2 linked regions of the Cupriavidus necator N-1 genome follow. The protein of the gene in region 1 interacts with the protein of each later gene in a pairwise test. Links are inferred from orthologs where the notes say so. Each region holds a gene or a part of one and is shown on either strand. Other genes may lie near its edges. The genes, in order: gyrB and gyrA.

Region 1 (9,683 bases):
CGCGCTCGATATCGGCTTCAACGTGACCTACCTGCTTGACGTGCTTGCCAACCTGAAGAGCGAGCAGGTGCAGGTCAGCCTCGGCGACTCGAATTCGAGTGCGCTGATTACCGTGCCGGAAGACGACAACTTCAAGTACGTCGTCATGCCGATGCGCATCTGATGATCCGGTAACAGGACCAGACCAGACAAGAACCGGAGCAGCAAACGGCACGCAACGACACCTGGCCCAGGCCGGGACGTCCTGGGGATGACCATCCCGCAGCGGGGGCAGGATCGAAACGACGATCCGCCCCTTTTGCCGTTTTTAGTAACCCGCCATGCGGACCCTTTCGCGCCCCGCCGCTATGCCGGCCCGGCCCGAATTCCGCCATTGCCGTGAGTAGAAAGACATGACCGAACAGCAGAACCCGCAGCAGGAAAACACCTACGGAGCCTCTTCGATCCAGATTCTGGAAGGCCTGGAGGCGGTACGCAAGCGCCCGGGCATGTATATCGGTGATACCTCCGACGGCACCGGCCTGCACCACCTTGTCTTCGAGGTGCTGGACAACTCCATCGACGAAGCGCTGGCCGGCTACTGCACCGAGATCCAGGTCACCATCCACAGCGACAACTCGATCTCCATCGTCGACAACGGCCGCGGCATCCCGCCCCTGGTCAAGTTCGACGACAAGCACGAACCCAAGCGCAGCGCGGCGGAAATCGCCATGACCGAGCTGCACGCCGGCGGCAAGTTCAACCAGAACAGCTACAAGGTGTCCGGGGGCCTGCACGGCGTGGGCGTGTCCTGCGTGAACGCCCTGTCCAAGTGGCTGCGCCTGACCGTGCGCCGCGACGGCCAGGTCCACCTGATCGAATTCGCCAAGGGCGACGTACAGAACCGCATCGTCGAGACCGTGACCGGCCCCGACGGCCAGCCCGTTGAAGTCTCGCCGATGAAGATCATCGGCGCCACCGACAAGCGCGGCACCGAAGTGCACTTCCTGGCCGACGAAGAAATCTTCACCAACGTCGAGTTCCACTACGAGATCCTCTCCAAGCGCATCCGCGAGCTCTCGTTCCTGAACAACGGCGTGCACATCAAGCTGGTCGACCAGCGCACCGGCAAGGAGGAAGACTTTGCCTTCTCCGGCGGCGTGAAGGGTTTTGTCGAGTACATCAACCGCTCCAAGAGCGTGCTGCACCCCACCATCTTCTACGCCAACACCGAAAAAGACGGTATCGCCGTGGAAGTGGCCATGCAGTGGAACGACGGCTACAACGAGCAGGTGCTCTGCTTCACCAACAACATCCCGCAGCGGGATGGCGGCACCCACCTGACCGGCCTGCGCGCCGCGATGACCCGCGTCATCAACAAGTACATCGAAGAGAACGAAGTCGCCAAGAAAGCCAAGGTGGAAACCACCGGCGACGACATGCGCGAAGGCCTGTCCTGCGTGCTCTCCGTCAAGGTGCCCGAGCCCAAGTTCAGCTCGCAGACCAAGGACAAGCTGGTCTCTTCCGAAGTGCGCCTGCCGGTGGAAGAACTCGTCGGCAAGGCCCTGAGCGACTTCCTGCTGGAAACCCCGGGCGATGCCAAGATCATCTGCGGCAAGATCGTCGACGCCGCCCGCGCCCGCGAAGCCGCCCGCAAGGCCCGCGAAATGACGCGCCGCAAGGGCCTGATGGACGGCATGGGCCTGCCCGGCAAGCTGGCAGACTGCCAGGAAAAAGACCCCGCCCTGTCAGAACTCTTCCTGGTGGAGGGCGACTCCGCAGGCGGCTCCGCCAAGCAAGGCCGCGACCGTAAGTTCCAGGCCATCCTGCCCCTGAAGGGCAAGATCCTGAACGTAGAACGCGCCCGCTTCGACAAGATGCTGTCCAGCCAGGAAGTGCTGACCCTGATCACCGCACTGGGCACCGGCATCGGCAAGGACGACTACAACCTGGACAAGCTGCGCTACCACCGCATCATCATCATGACCGATGCTGATGTGGACGGCTCGCACATCCGCACCCTGTTGCTGACATTCTTCTACCGCCAGATGCCCGACATCATCGAGCGCGGCTACGTCTATATCGCGCAGCCGCCGCTGTACAAGATCAAGCACGGCAAGGAAGAGCGGTATATCAAGGATGATGTCGAGCTCAATGCCTACCTGCTGAAGCTGGCGATGGAGAAGGCTGTGCTGGTGCGGCCGGATGGGACTGAGATCAATGGGGATGCGCTGACTGAGTTGGCGCGGCAGTATCAGCTGACTGAGGGGGTGATTTCTCGCCTGTCACGGATTGTTGATACCGATGCCCTGCGTGCTATTGCTGATGGGGTGGCGCTGGATCTGGACAGCGCGGCTGCTGCTGAGGCGTCTGCTGTGGCGTTGAAGGCTAAGTTGGCTGAGATGCATGCCAAGACGTTGATTGGGGCGGCTGTTAATGATGATGGCACTGCTGATGTCTATGCGCAGTTTGATGAGAAGACGGATAAGCATCGGTTGATGATTGCGCGTCGTCATCATGGGAACGTGCGGTTGTCGCATCTGGATGCGGACTTCGTCCATGGTGCTGACTATGCTGCTCTCTCCAATGCGGCCAAGACTTTCCAGGGGCTGACTCCGGAAGGCACCAAGGTGCAGCGGGGCGAAGGCGAAAAGCTGCGTGATCAGACTGTCAATGACTTCCACGGGGCCATGCAATGGCTGCTGGCTGAGGCTGAGCGTGGGGTTTCTCGTCAGCGGTATAAGGGGCTGGGGGAGATGAATCCTGAGCAGTTGTTTGAGACGACGCTGGACGTTACTCAGCGCCGACTGCTGAAGGTGCAGATTGAGGATGCTATTGCGGCGGATCAGATCTTCACTACGCTGATGGGGGATGAGGTGGAGCCGCGTAGGAACTTTATTGAGAGTAATGCGCTGGTGGCGAGGAATATTGACGTCTGACATGTAGTGTGTAGATAGCGTCATAACCTGAGAAAAATGGACCCATAAGTTGAGAAATTTATGGGTCTTTTTTCATAATAGTCAAGATTTCCGGGTTACCCGTCGAAGCCCATCGCCACCGAAAGTTTTCCAAGAGGGGATGGGCAACTAAAACGAAAACAGAGAACGCTGAGAGCGGCGGTTGCATCTATATGGCATTGCCAAAACCAATCGGAAAGCAGCTGGAAGTGGTGTGCCTGCCGGCGACCGGGCAGCATGTCGTGCTCGGTACCGCGGGTAGCGGCGAGCCCTTGCGCGCATGATGCCTTGAGCGGTGTAGAACATATCGCTTGGAACTATTGGTTCAAAGGCATGCTCCTTTCGAATCCACATATCGGGTGTGTTGGCGACCCGCATTTTCTTCAGCTTGAAGGAGACGCGGTTGTAGACGTTGTTGCCGATGTACTTTTTCGTTCGTCAGGACCTCCCTCACCGTAGATCGACTCCAAGGCCGACCGAGCTCTGTCTCGATTCGCATGGCGTTCAGTCGTGCTGCGATTTCGTGCTCATTTAGCGACTCCTCGATGAACCACGAGTAAATGAGATTGACAGTACGTACCTCGCTCTCCGGGCCTGGCATCAGGATCACGCGGTCAGTCTGAAAACTCTTATGCTCTCCTCTTGCCAGTGGCCCTTTCATGACTCCGTGCTGGTCCGCGAGGACCGCTGCAGCCCATAGCCCGCTGGACCTCCTTGGCGAAACCCCATCTCGATAAGGCGGCACTGCCCGGCGAAGACCTTTGATGAGAGTTCGCGGCTGTACTCGCCAGCCATTGCGCGCTTCACGCCCTTGACGATGGTTGAGACGGTGGAGCCGTCGTTCTCGAACTGCTCGGCGCAATAGGCGACCTGGAAGCCAGCCCTCCGGCAGATGTACTCGTAGTACGCGCTTTCATCGGCGTCCTGAAAGCGGCCCCATCGACTCACGTCATAGACCAGAATGACCTGGAAATCCGCTGCGCCGGATTCGACGTCATGAATGAGGTTTTGGAGCGCCTGCCTGCCGTCTATGCGTAAGCCGCTTCCACGCGTCCATCTTTGCAACGCGATTCGTGACAGTCCGTCGTTTTTGCCGTTCTCGGTTGCGGGCGGCATACGCGGGGTGGAGCTCGCGGTACTCATGCCTATACTCCGGATGCGCCGCAGCCCAGTTGCGTTGGGCCTGCGCTTGGTACTCGCGGTAGTCGGCGTCGGTCGCTAGCCGCGCGCGGTGGCTGCCAACTGCCGCGCGGCCACAGCTGGAAACTGGCGTCGCCGATGCCCCCAAACCAGCGTTTTCCCCGTCCCGATACTGGAACAACCCGTTTCAGCGCCTCCCTTATTCGGATTCCGTTCGCTTCATAGAATTGCCCCGCAACTGTAGTACCGCGAGGGGCCAGGCTGGCCTCACTCAAATCCGGCTAGCCGCTTGGTCCGCATCGCGGGCCAGCGCGCAATGGGGGGCGATCATGGGGAAAAATGCACTTTTATGGGGAGTGGCGGCAACGCTGCTCACATTGACGGCACCGGCACATGCCGTTGCCGACTGGCAGGAACTGGGAGCGCAGTTCTATACCGGCAACGGTTTCAAGCAATACAGCAACAGCACCGACATGACCACCGGTGCGCCAACCGGCGCATCGACTCATCTCGATATCTTCCAGCTGAACTACAGCAACGGCTGGAAGTACGGTGCCACCTTCTTCTACTTCCAGAATGCCTTCGACCACGGCAACTACCGGATGTACACCCAGGGCTGGGAGTTCCTCAGCCTGAACAAGATCTTCGACGCGGACCTGTCCTTCGGCCCCATCAAGGAGATCCGGCTTGCGCCGGGCTGGCAGTTCGCCACATCCAAGGACTACTACGCCGGCACGCAGAACCAGGGCAATGCCGCCGACTACGGCGCCAAGATGGTCTATCCCGCCGTCGATACCCGGGACCTCTTCCTGGGCCTGGACTTCCCGCTCAAAGTCCCTGGCTTCGACTACCTCGGCGTGAGCGTCGGTGTCTACAAGGACTTCCAGCCCAAGACCCGCTACACGCTGCAGCCCTCCGTCAACTTGTACTACCGCTCGACCTTCTTTATCGGCCCGACCCGCTGGAAGGCCCAGGGTTACGCCCAATGGTACGGGGCGCGCAACGCGCGCGAGAACAGCAACTATGACGCCGTCGCCTACTTCACCACGCAGGATGCCCTGCTGCTCGACACCGGCCTGCTGCTGTGGGACCGCCCCGACCAGTTCTATGCCGGCGTGCAGTTGCAGTGGTCGCACAATACCTACGGCGTCAAGACGATAGAGGGCGTTTCCAAGGCCACCAACGAATTCTTCCCGCAGTTGATGTTTGAATGGATCTTCTGAACTGAACGGAGCGTAGCGCCATGCATTTGAATCGCCAAATCGGAAATTTCCCCCGCGTCCTGCGCGCCCTCGGCTTCTTCTATGCGATCTATGTGGCATGCCTGCCGCCAGCGCAGGCGCAGCCCACCCCCGCGCCCACGCAAGTCAAGATCGCGGCGGTGCTCGGCTCCGGCCCGGACGACCCCTGGAACGCGACCCTGATCTCGACCTGGAAGCAGCTGCGCGCGGCCAAGCCGCACGGGCTTGCCATCAATGATCCGGTCTACACCGAAGGCGTCTTCGGCAGCGCGGCGGAAGCGGCATTGCGCCTTTACGCGCGCAAGGGCTACGACATCATCTGGGCGCATGCCAACTATACCGATGAGGTACGCCGCATCCACGCGCAGTATCCCAACACGCTGTTCGTGCTCACCGGTGCGCCAAACGAGCCGATCGGCGCAAACGTCTATCTGCTCTACAACCGCATCTACGAGCCGTCCTACCTTGCCGGCATCGCTGCCGGAATGCTGACCAGGACCGGCGTGGTCGGCGCCGTCGCCGGCTTTCCGACGGAAGACACCAACGATGCCATCAACGCGTTCTTCGCCGGGGCCAGGAGCGTGCGTCCTGACGTGAAGCAGAAGGTGTCGTTCATCGCAAGCTGGTGGGATCCGCCTATGGCAACCGAAGCCATGAAGGCGCAGGTGGCCGGCGGTGTCGACCAGGAGTTCATGCTCAGCTCAACCTTCGATGTCTGCAAGCAGCAGAAGGTCACCTGCTATGGCGCCTACCGCGACTGGAGCCCGGTGGCGCCGCAGAACATCGCCACCAGCGCCCTGGGCAACTGGACACCGGGCTTCAAGTGGATCCTTGACGAATGGCACGCCAGCCGCGTTGGCGGCAAGCCGTTGGCCGGCAATATGAACAAGCGCTACTTCGGCATGGCCGAAGGCGGCGCGGAGCTGGCGCCGTTCCACGACTTTCCGATGCCGCCGCAGATTGCGGCGCGGATCAGCGAGACCCGCGCCAGAATCGAGGCACGGCAGCAGACGGTGGAGCTCGACGTCAGCAAGCCGGCCTCGTCAAAGTAGAGGGTGCCATGCAAGCCATCCCTCACTTGCGCGTGCGCAACCTGTCCAAGCGGTTCGGCAACTTCACCGCCCTTGGCGACGTCAGCATCGAGATCGCTCGCGGCGAGATGCACTGCCTGCTCGGCGAAAACGGCGCCGGCAAATCCACGCTGACCAGTTGCCTGTCGGGCTATCTCCAGGCCGATGCTGGCACCATCGAGGTCTACGGACAAGCGCTGGACATCCGCTCGCCCATGGACGCCCGCCGTGCCGGCATCGGCAAGGTGTTCCAGCACTTTGTGCTGGCCAATCCCCTGACGGTGGTCGAGAACGTGATCGCCGGCTCGCCGCAGCGCGGCTTTCTGCCGCGCACCGCGGCAACGCGTGCCCGGCTCCATGAGCGGTGCCGCAAGTACGGGCTGAGCCTCGATCTGGATTGCCCGGTCGGCGACCTCGACGTCGGGCAGCAGCAATGGGCCGAAATCCTGAAGTGCCTCAATACCGAGGTCGACCTGCTGATTCTGGACGAGCCGACCGCCGTGCTGACGCCGCAGGAATCCGTGCAGCTGTTCAGCGTGCTGCGGACCCTTACCGGCGAAGGGACGACGGTAGTGCTGATCACCCACAAGCTGGATGAAGTGCTGCAGTGTGACCGCGTGACCGTCATGCGCAAGGGGCGGGTGATCGATACCGTCGAAGCCGCGCGTTGTACCCGCGACGACCTGTCCACGCTGATGGTTGGCCACGCCACCTCCACGCCGCGCCGCGGCGCCTCCAGCCCGGGCGCGCCGCGCCTGGTGCTGGAAGGCCTGTCAGCCTCAGCCGGCCGGCGCCCCCTGCACGGCATCGACCTTACCGTGCACCGCGGCGAGATCGTCGGCATCGCCGGTGTCTCAGGCAACGGCCAGAAGGAACTGTTCGAGGTCATTGCCGGCGCGCGCCGCGCCACCGCCGGCCGCCTGCTGTGCGATGGCGTCGATCTCACCAACCACGACCCGGGCACTATCTCGCGGGCCGGCATCGGCCATATTCCGCAAGACCGTTTTGCCGAAGGCCTAGTCGGTGAACTCAGCGTTGCCGACAACCTGATGCTCGGGCGGCACCGCGATCCGGTGTTCAGCCGCCGCGGCTTCCTGTCGCGCAAGCGGGCCGAGGCGTTCGCGCAGGACTGCATCGACCGCTTTGCCATCAGCACCCGCTCGGTCCACACCAAGGCAGGCACCTTGTCGGGCGGAAATGCACAGAAGATCGTCATTGCGCGCGAGCTGTACCAGGCCTCGAAAGTCGTGCTGGCCAACCAGCCCACGCGCGGCGTTGACGTGGGCGTCATCGAAAGCATCTATCGCCTGCTGCTCGACAAGCGCAATGAGGGCTACGCGATCCTGCTCGCCTCCGATGAGCTCGACGACCTGTTCAACCTCTGCGACCGCATCGCCGTGATGTACGAAGGGCGCATTGCCGGCATCTTCGATGCCACGCAGGTAACCATTGCGCAGATCGGCCACCTGATGGCCGGGGGTGCGCACATTCCGCCGGCGCCAGCGCTGCAGCCGGCACCTTGCCTGAAGGATCTCCCATGAACGCCAGGTTAGGCCGGGCCTTGACGCTCGGCAGTCTGTTGTCTTTCCCCGCTGCTGGCCATGGGCGAACTGTCGCCACGCTGGCGGCGGGCACGCTCGTCGGCCTGTCGGTCTCGGCGCTGCTGCTGGTCGCCGGCGGGTATCCGCTGGGCGCCGCGCTGTCGTCGCTATGGTCCGGCGCCTTCGGCGGCTTCGCCGAAGGCCTTGATACCTTGCGCGATGCCACGCCGCTGTTCCTCGTCGCGCTGGCAACCATCGTCTCCTACCGTGCCCAGCTCTGGAACGTGGGGCAGGAAGGCCAGCTGGTACTCGGGGCCATCTTTTGCTACGGCGCCACCTTGCTGGCAGCCGGCCTGCCGCAGCCGCTGCCGTGGCTGCTGCCGCTCTGCGCCGGCGTCGCCGGGGGCGCGCTCTGGAGCACGCCCCCGGCCCTGGCCAGGGTGCGCTGGGGCGTGAACGAGATTGTCTCGACCATGATGTTCAACTACATCGCCGTGTTCCTGCTGATGTACCTGGTCGGCCATGTCTGGCCGGAATCGAGCGCCACGTACCTGCAGACGGCGCCGATCGGCGCGCCCGCCCATCTGCCTGCCTGGAATGCCGAGGGCACGCTGAACGCGCAGTTCCTGATTGCCGCCGTGGTCGCGCTGGCGCTTGCGGTGCTGTTTGGCAGGAGCGTGCTCGGCTTCGAGATCCTGTCATTCGGGCTGAACGCCAGGACCTCGGCGTTCAAGGGGATCGCCGCCGGGGCCACCTGCCTGAAGGTCTTCGCGATCAGCGGCGGCATTGCGGGATTGTGCGGGGCGGTGATGCTTCTCGGCACGCAGTGGCGGCTGGCGCCGGCAACGCTGGCGAGCGGCGTGGGCTACAGCGGCATCATGGTCGCCATGCTCGGGCGCCTGCATCCGGCCGGCGCCCTGCTGGCAGCGCTGCTGTTCGGCGCGCTCAATACCGGCAGTGCCGCGATGCAGCTCGAAGCGGGCGTGCCCAGCACCATGGCGCGCGTCATGCAGGCTGTGCTTCTTATCAGTTTTCTTCTGGCGCAAGCCATCAACCAGGCGCAACCGGCCAAGCGAGGGCGCGATGCATGATCTTCTTAACAACGCCGTGGCAGTTGGCCTGCTGGCGGCTGCCGTGCGGATGCTGACGCCGCTGCTGCTGGCTGCCGCGGGCGAGCTGGTTGCCGAGAAAGCGGGCATCATGAACCTGGGGGTCGAGGGCACTATGATGACCGGCTGTTTCGTCGCCTTCCTGGTGACGTTCCTGTCGGGGTCGCTGGCGCTCGGCATTGCGGCGGCGGTGCTGTCCGGCGCAGCCCTGGGCGGCCTGATGGCGTTCGCCACTGTGACGCTGCGCATCGAGCAGTTCATCATGGGGCTGGCCATCAACCTGCTCAGCTCGGCGTTGACGGCCTACGGCTTTCGCGCGCTGCTCAAGCAGGTCCCGGCGGAGCAAGCCGTGATCGAGCCGCTGTCCACGCTGCGCATTCCCGGGCTGGCGGACCTGCCCCTGGTCGGCGAGGCCTTGTTCAACCAGACCTGGATGACCTACCTGGCATACCTGATGGTGCCGGCCATTGCCTTGCTGCTGTATCGCACGCGCCTGGGCCTGGAGCTGCGCAGCCTGGGCGAGAACCCCAAGCTGCTCGATACCGCGGGACACAGCGTCGGGGTGCCGCGCTATGGCGCGGTGATCTTCGGCGGCGCCATGGCGGGGCTGGCCGGCGCGGCCCTGAGCGCCGGCTCGTCGATGCGC
Region 2 (8,034 bases), 820 kb from region 1 along the record:
CCCAGCTTGCGCTGGGCTTTCTTCATCGGAAGGGATCCGATTAACGTGCGCTGCGGGTGCCGACCACTTCGACTTCCACGCGGCGGTTCGGCTGCTGGCAGGCGATCTGGGACTTGCGGTTGCCCTTGCACGACTTCGGATCGACCTTCAGCTGGCGCTTGCCCTTGCCTTCGGTGTAGACACGGTTGGCTTCGACGCCCTTGCTCACCAGGTAAGCCTTGACCGATTCAGCACGGCGGATCGACAGGCGATCGTTGTACTTGTCCGAACCGAACGAGTCGGTGTGGCCAACGGCGATGATGACTTCCAGGGTGATGCCTTGCAGCTTCGAGACCAGGTCGTCCAGCTTGGCCTTGCCTTCCGGCTTCAGGACAGCCTTGTCGAAGTCGAACAGGGTGTCAGCAGCGAAAGTGACCTTCTCGCTCGAGACGACCGGCGGGGCCACCGGAGCCGGTGCCGGTGCCGCTACGGCCGGGGCCAGGGCGCCGTCGCACAGCGCGTTGGCCGTGGCCGGGGTCCAGGAGCTGTCGCGCCAGCAGAGCTCGTTCGTGCCATTCTTCCACACGTACTCGCTCGTACCGTTGCCCCAGTTGTCGTTCACTGCCTTCTTTTCATAAGGGACGGACTGAGCTTGAGCGGATGCAGCCATTACTGCGGTAGCTGCAACGAGCGCGAGCTTGGCAAATTTTTTCATATTTCTCCTCTCAGGATGAGATCACCGCAGGGTTACTGCGAGCAAATGGACGAAAACAAGTCATACATTCTTCGGAGTATAACATTCTCGATGTGGTGGATGCTCCACTTCGAACAATGTCTGGCTCTTCGCTGGGGAATTGTGCCACAAGGGTCGTTTCCTAAGAAGTAAATATATTCGATTCGCCGCATGGGTTTTGGGCCTGTGGTGTTTGTGCAACACGGGTCTTGTGTCGCCCGCAAAGCCTTGTGGCATCAGGGATTCCGGGTTTCAGTCAGGGCCTCGGGAGGTGCGCGTAAGGGCTGTCCGGAGAGCGGGAGGCGGGGGGTGGCGGCATGTTAGAATGGCACGTTGCCCAGCCGTCAGGCGCCCACTGTGCCGCGCGCTAAAGGGCCTGTCATTCGCTTAAACCTGCCGCATAAACCACGCCGCAATGGATCCATTCGCAAAAGAAACCCTTCCGGTCTCCCTCGAAGAGGAAATGCGCCGCTCCTATCTTGATTACGCCATGAGCGTGATCGTGGGCCGGGCGCTTCCTGATGTGCGGGACGGCCTGAAACCGGTGCACCGGCGCGTGCTGTTTGCGATGCACGAGCTCAACAACGACTGGAACCGGGCCTACAAGAAGTCGGCCCGTATCGTCGGCGATGTGATCGGTAAGTATCACCCGCACGGCGATACCGCAGTCTACGACACCATCGTCCGCATGGCGCAGAATTTCTCGCTGCGCTACATGCTGGTCGACGGCCAGGGCAATTTCGGTTCGGTCGACGGCGATAACGCCGCGGCCATGCGTTATACCGAAATCCGCCTGGCGAAAATCGCCCACGAGATGCTGTTCGACATCGACAAGGAAACCGTCGATTTCGACAGCAACTACGACGGCTCTGAAAAAGAGCCTTCGATTCTGCCGGCGCGTATTCCCAATCTGCTAATCAACGGTTCGTCCGGTATTGCGGTGGGCATGGCCACCAATATCCCGCCGCATAACCTGAATGAAATCGTTGACGGCTGCCTGCACCTGTTGCGCAACCCGCAGGCCACGGTGGATGAACTGATTGAATTGATTCCCGCGCCGGATTTTCCGACCGCCGGGATTATCTATGGCATCCAGGGCGTTCGCGAAGGCTATCGCACCGGCCGCGGCCGCGTGGTAATGCGGGCCAAGACGCACTTCGAGGACATCGATCGCGGCCAGCGCCAGGCCATCATCGTCGACGAGCTGCCCTACCAGGTCAACAAGCGCACCCTGCTTGAGCGCATTGCCGAACTGGTCACTGAAAAGAAGGTCGAGGGCATCTCCGACATCCGCGACGAGTCGGACAAGTCTGGCATGCGCGTGGTGATCGAGCTCAAGCGCAACGAGGTGCCTGAGGTTGTCCTCAACAACCTATATAAGAACACCCAGCTGCAGGACACCTTCGGCATGAACATGGTGGCGCTGGTCGATCGTCAGCCGCGCCTGCTGAACCTGCGCCAGATGCTGGAGTACTTCCTGGCGCACCGGCGCGAAGTCGTCACCCGCCGCACGGTGTTCGAGCTGCGCAAGGCGCGCGAGCGCGGCCATGTGCTGGAAGGCCTGGCCGTGGCGCTGGCGAACATCGACGAATTCATCGCCATCATCAAGGCCGCACCGACTCCGCCGATCGCCAAGCAGGAACTGATGGCGAAGGCATGGGATTCGGCCCTGGTCCGCGACATGCTTGCACGCGCCGAAGGCGAGACGCCGGGCGGGCGCGCCTCCTATCGTCCGGACGGGCTGCCGCCCCTTTTCGGCATGCAGGCGGACGGCCTGTACCGGCTGTCCGATGGCCAGGCGCAGGAAATCCTGCAAATGCGCCTGCAACGCCTCACCGGGCTGGAACAGGACAAGATCGTCCAGGAATATCGCGACATCATGGCGGTAATTGCCGACCTGCTGGACATCCTGGCGCGGCCGGAGCGTATTACTACCATCATCGTCGACGAACTCACCGCGATCCGCGCCGAATTTGGCGATGAACGCCGTTCGCAGATCGAGCTGAACGCGACCGAGCTGGATACCGAAGACCTGATCACCCCGCAGGATATGGTGGTCACGCTGTCGCACAGCGGCTATATGAAGAGCCAGCCGATCTCCGAGTACCGTGCGCAAAAGCGTGGCGGACGCGGTAAGCAGGCGACAGCGACCAAGGAAGACGACTGGATTGACACGCTGTTCGTGGCCAATACCCACGATTACATCCTGTGCTTCTCCAACCGCGGCCGGCTCTACTGGCTGAAGGTGTACGAGGTGCCGCAGGGTTCGCGCAACTCGCGCGGGCGCCCGATCGTCAACATGTTCCCGCTGTCAGAAGGCGAGAAGATCAATGTGATCCTGCCGGTCAAGCAGTTTGACGCTGAGCACTTCATCTTCATGGCCACCGCTCGCGGCACGGTCAAGAAGACCGCGCTGACCGAGTTCTCCAATCCGCGCAAGGCCGGCATCATCGCGGTCGACCTGGACGATGGCGACTACCTGATCGGCGCGGCCGTGACCGATGGCCAGCATGATGTGATGCTGTTCTCCGACGCCGGCAAGGCGGTGCGCTTTGACGAGAACGACGTGCGTCCGATGGGCCGCCAGGCGCGCGGCGTGCGCGGCATGAACCTTGAAGACGGCCAGACCGTGATCGCCATGCTGGTGGCGCCGGCCGAGACCGCCGAAGAGGCTGAGGCGGGCGTGCGCGGCAGCGTGCTGACCGCGACCGAGAACGGCTATGGCAAGCGTACCCCCATTGCTGAGTACACTCGACACGGCCGCGGCACCAAGGGCATGATTGCGATCCAGACGAGCGAGCGCAATGGCCGTGTGGTGGCGGCAGCACTGGTTTCGCCCGAGGACGAGATCATGCTGATCACCACCGGTGGCGTGCTGATCCGTACCCGCGTGGCCGAAATCCGAGAAATGGGCCGCGCCACGCAGGGTGTCACGCTGATCAACGTTGACGAAGGCACCAAGTTGTCCGGACTGCAGCGCATCGTCGAAAGCGATGCCGACAACGGCGCCGGTGGCGAAGAGACTGAAGACGCCGACGGCGCAGAAGGTGCTGCCGGGGCCGACGCGGACGCCAATCCGTAAGACAAATCGTAAATTGTTGCAACAATAGGACGCCAGCCGGAACTCGCCTCGCGGCTGTCCGGACTAAAACGGACGTATTTACCAGGGAGTCACAATGCTCAAAACCTATCGACGTATCGCTGTTCTGGCTGCTTTCGTTCCGACCTTCATGATGGCGCAGCATGCACACGCGCAGGATGCGGAAAAGACAGCAGCCATCAAGGAACTGCTTTCCGTCATGCAGGCAGACCAGGCCGTCAAGGGCCAGGCCGAAAACTGGCAGCAAGGCGCCAAGCAGGAAGCTCCGCTGGTGCTGGAACAAGTGCTGGTCGAGAACAAGACCCTGAACGACAAGCAGAAGCAGGCCGCTGTCGAAAAGCTGAAGAAGAACGGCGCGGTCCAGCGCATGGTTGATGGCGCCGGTTCGGCGTTCAGCACCGATGGCTTCCGCAAGGACGCGATCCAGGCGCACTACGATGCCTTTGGTAAGTACTACTCGACGGCGGAACTCAAGGACCTGACCACCTTCCTGAAGTCGCCGACCGGCCAGAAGTTCATGGCCAACCAGGGCAAAGCGACCCAGGAGATCTGGGGCTCGATGATGCAGAAGTACGGCCCGCAGGTCGGCAAGTCGATGCGCGACGCCGCCGAGAAGGAAATCACCGCCGCTTCGAAGTGATGCTGGCGTGATCCGCGACTGACTCAGACCGCCGCCCACCTGCAGCCTTGCAGGCCGGTGCGGCACCGGGGCCGGGCCCCGGGTGCCCAACGGGGCGCGGGTTTTGAGGGATAATGGCTGCTTGGGTAACACCGGCAGCCATTTTTCCATTCTCCGTCTCATGAACGATCCCCAGAATCCCGCTCTTGCCGGCATGATGCAGCGTGCATTGGCCGAACGCGTCTACAACTTCTCGCCCGGCCCGGCTGTCCTGCCTGCCGAAGTGCTGCAACAGGCTGCGGAGGAGATGCTGTCCTGGCGCGGGACGGGGGTCTCGGTGATGGAGATGAGCCACCGCAGCCGCGAGTTCGAGGGCATTCAGGCCGAAGCGATCGCGGACCTGCGCGAACTGCTGCATATTCCCTCCAACTTCCATGTGCTGTTCCTGCAGGGCGGCGCCATCGGCGAGAACGGCATCGTGCCGCTGAACCTGATGCGCCTGCGCAGCGCCGACGCGCCCAAGGCTGACTTCGTCGTCACCGGCACCTGGTCGGTCAAGACCGAGCAGGAAGCCCGCCGCTATGGCGCGGTCAATATCGCGGCCACCAGCGAGGCGCAGAAATTCCACCGCATCCCCGACGTCGCGGACTGGAAGCTGTCGGACGATGCCGGCTACGTGCACCTGTGCACCAACGAGACCATCGTCGGTGTGGAGTTCCAGAACATTCCCGATATCGGCCAGGTCAAGGGCGACCGCATCGTGGTGGCGGACGCTTCCAGCCATATCCTGTCGCGCCCGATCGACTGGTCGCGCGTGCAGGTGGTCTACGGCGGCGCGCAGAAGAATATCGGCCCGGCCGGCGTCACCATCGTGATCGTGCGCGATGACCTGATCGGCCATGCCCACCCGCTGTGCCCGTCGGCATTCAACTGGCGCCTGGTGGCCGAGCACAACTCGATGTACAACACGCCGCCGACCTATGCGATCTATATCGCCGGCCTGGTCTTCAAATGGCTCAAGCGCCAGGGCGGCGTGCCCGCGATCGAGCAGCGCAATATCGCCAAGGCGTCGGCGCTGTACAACTACCTGGACCAGAGCGATTTCTATCGCAACGAGATCCATCCGAGCTGCCGCTCGCGCATGAACGTGCCGTTCTTCCTGGGCGACGAATCGCGCAATGAGGCCTTCCTGCAGCAGGCGCGGGCCAACGGCCTGGTGCAGCTCAAGGGACACAAGACTGTGGGCGGCATGCGCGCCAGCATCTATAACGCGATGTCGCTGGAAGGCGTGATGGCGCTGGTCGATTTCATGCGCGAGTTCGAGCGTACGTCCGCCTGACGCGCATTCCTGCTGGCTGCCCGCGCACGTCAGGCACAGTGCGCCGGCAGGCAGCGGTCAGTTTTTCTCCGGCCGCCGCGCCCCGGCGGCCCACCGGATTCATACAAAATGACAAGCCAAGACCGCACCCCCGCGCGCGAGGAGACGCCGCCGAACGAGCAGCAGAACGACAGCCACCTGAGCGAAGCCGAGCGCAAGCTGTCGGTCGAGCTGAGCCCGCTGCGCGAGCAGATCGACACCGTTGACCGCGAACTGCTGGCGATGCTGAACCGCCGCGCCAAACTGGCGCTCGAGGTCGGCGAGGTCAAGAAGAAGTACGGCGCGCCGGTGTTCCGCCCGGAGCGTGAGCTGCAGGTGATCCGCAAGGTGCAGGGCGCCAACCCCGGCCCGCTGCTGGGCGAAAGCGTGGCGGCGATCTGGCGCGAGGTGATGTCCGCCTGCCGCGGGCTGGAAAAGCCGCTGGAAGTGGCTTTCCTCGGCCCGGCCGGCACGTTCTCCGAGCAGGCGCTGTATGCGCACTTCGGCCATGAGGTGTCGGGCGTGCCTTGCCCGAGCATCGACGAGGTGTTCCGTGCCGTCGAGGCCGGCACGGTCGAGTACGGCGTGGTGCCGGTCGAGAATTCCACCGAGGGCGCGGTGTCGCGCACGCTCGACCTGTTCCTGCAGACTTCGCTGAAGATCAGCGGCGAGATTGCGCTCAAGGTGCATCACAACCTGATGGCATCCACGCCCGACATGCAGGGCGTAACAGTGGTGCGCGCGCATGCGCAGGCACTGGCGCAGTGCCAGCACTGGCTGACCGCCAACTACCCGCACCTGGAGCGTCAGGCGGTATCAAGCAATGCCGAGGCCGCGCGCATGGCCAGCGAAGACCCGACCGTGGCTGCGATTGCCGGCGAGTCCGCCGCCAACCGCTATCACCTGCATATCGTGCGCACGCATATCCAGGACGATCCGCACAACCGCACGCGCTTTGCCGTGATCGGCCGCTATGAGACCGAGCCGTCGGGCAGCGACCAGACCTCGATGATCCTGTCGGTGCCCAACAAGGCTGGCGCGGTGTACCAGTTGCTGGCGCCGCTGGCGGAGAACGGCGTGTCGATGTGCCGCTTCGAGTCGCGCCCGGCGCGCAGCGGCGCGTGGGAGTACTACTTCTACGTCGACGTGGAAGGGCACCAGCATGAGCCGGCAGTGGCGCGCGCCATCGAAGAGCTGCGCCGCAATGCGGCCTACCTGAAGGTGCTGGGCTCGTATCCGTCGAGCAAGTAAGGCAGCCAGGCAAGAACAAGGAGACGAGATGGCAGAGCAGGGTAAGCGAGGCGGCACGGTGTTTGGACCCGGCTATGTGCGGGCGATTTCGCCTTACGTGGCCGGGAAGCCGATTTCGGAAGTCGCGCGCGAGTTCGGCCTGGACGAGGCCGGCATCGTCAAGCTCGCCTCCAATGAGAATCCGCTCGGCATGCCCGAGTCGGCCCGACGCGCGGTGGCCGATGCGGTGGCTGAACTCGGCCGCTACCCGGATTCCAACGGCTTTGCGCTGAAGGGCGCGCTGTCGGCGCGCCTCGGCGTGCCCGCCGACTGGCTGACGCTGGGCAATGGCAGCAACGACATCCTGGAGCTGGCCGCGCATGCGCTGGTGGAGCCGGGCCAGTCGATCGTCTATGCCGAGTACTCGTTCGCGGTCTACGCGCTGGCCACGCAGGAGATCGGCGCACGCGCCATCGAAGTGCCCGCGCGCGACTACGGCCATGACCTCGAGGCGATGGCCGCGGCGATCGCGCCGGATACGCGCCTGGTCTTTATCGCCAACCCGAACAACCCGACCGGCACGTTCGTGCCGGCCGCGCAGATCGAAGCCTTCCTGCAGCGGGTGCCGGCCAGCGTGGTGGTGGTGCTGGACGAGGCGTACAACGAATACCTGGATGCGGACCAGCAATACGATTCGCTTGCCTGGGTGCGCCGCTACCCGAACCTCATGGTGTCGCGCACGTTCTCCAAGGCCTATGGCCTGGCGGGCCTGCGCATCGGCTACGCGGTGGCGCAGCCGGAGCTTTCGGACCTGCTGAACCGCATCCGCCAGCCGTTCAACGTCAACAGCGTGGCGCAGGCCGCGGCCATCGCCGCGCTGGGCGATGCCGACTTCCTGCGCCGCAGCGCCGAGCTGAACCGTGCCGGCAAGCGCCAGCTGACTGATGCCTTCAACCGGCTCGGGCTGGAATATGTGCCGTCGTCCGGCAACTTCGTGATGGTGCGCGTGGGCGATG

Evidence for each region.
Region 2: the proteins of gyrB (region 1) and gyrA interact in binary tests that used the Escherichia coli proteins (3 or more experiments, as listed by UniProt). The link is inferred for Cupriavidus necator N-1 from one-to-one orthologs.

The regions. Positions count from the first base shown.
Region 1 is NC_015726.1:3,165-12,847, forward strand. What follows is about bases 1-3,155. They hold gyrB (DNA topoisomerase (ATP-hydrolyzing) subunit B), read left to right. Parts: upstream 1-392; coding sequence 393-2,918; downstream 2,919-3,155. Other genes in these bases: dnaN (DNA polymerase III subunit beta), read left to right, coding at 1-163. In the rest of the region: CNE_RS00025 (hypothetical protein), read left to right, coding at 4,454-5,299; CNE_RS00030 (BMP family protein), read left to right, coding at 5,320-6,369; CNE_RS00035 (ABC transporter ATP-binding protein), read left to right, coding at 6,378-7,928; CNE_RS00040 (ABC transporter permease), read left to right, coding at 7,925-9,019; CNE_RS00045 (ABC transporter permease), read left to right, coding at 9,012-9,683. UniProt on the Escherichia coli protein: DNA gyrase negatively supercoils closed circular double-stranded DNA in an ATP-dependent manner to maintain chromosomes in an underwound state.
Region 2 is NC_015726.1:822,579-830,612, forward strand. Bases 781-3,994 are described here. They hold gyrA (DNA gyrase subunit A), read left to right. Parts: upstream 781-1,127; coding sequence 1,128-3,794; downstream 3,795-3,994. Other genes in these bases: CNE_RS03905 (DUF2059 domain-containing protein), read left to right, coding at 3,889-3,994. Outside these bases: outer membrane protein OmpA, read right to left, coding at 41-694; more of CNE_RS03905, read left to right, coding at 3,995-4,452; serC (3-phosphoserine/phosphohydroxythreonine transaminase), read left to right, coding at 4,613-5,770; pheA (prephenate dehydratase), read left to right, coding at 5,879-7,039; hisC (histidinol-phosphate transaminase), read left to right, coding at 7,068-8,034. UniProt on the Escherichia coli protein: A type II topoisomerase that negatively supercoils closed circular double-stranded (ds) DNA in an ATP-dependent manner to maintain chromosomes in an underwound state.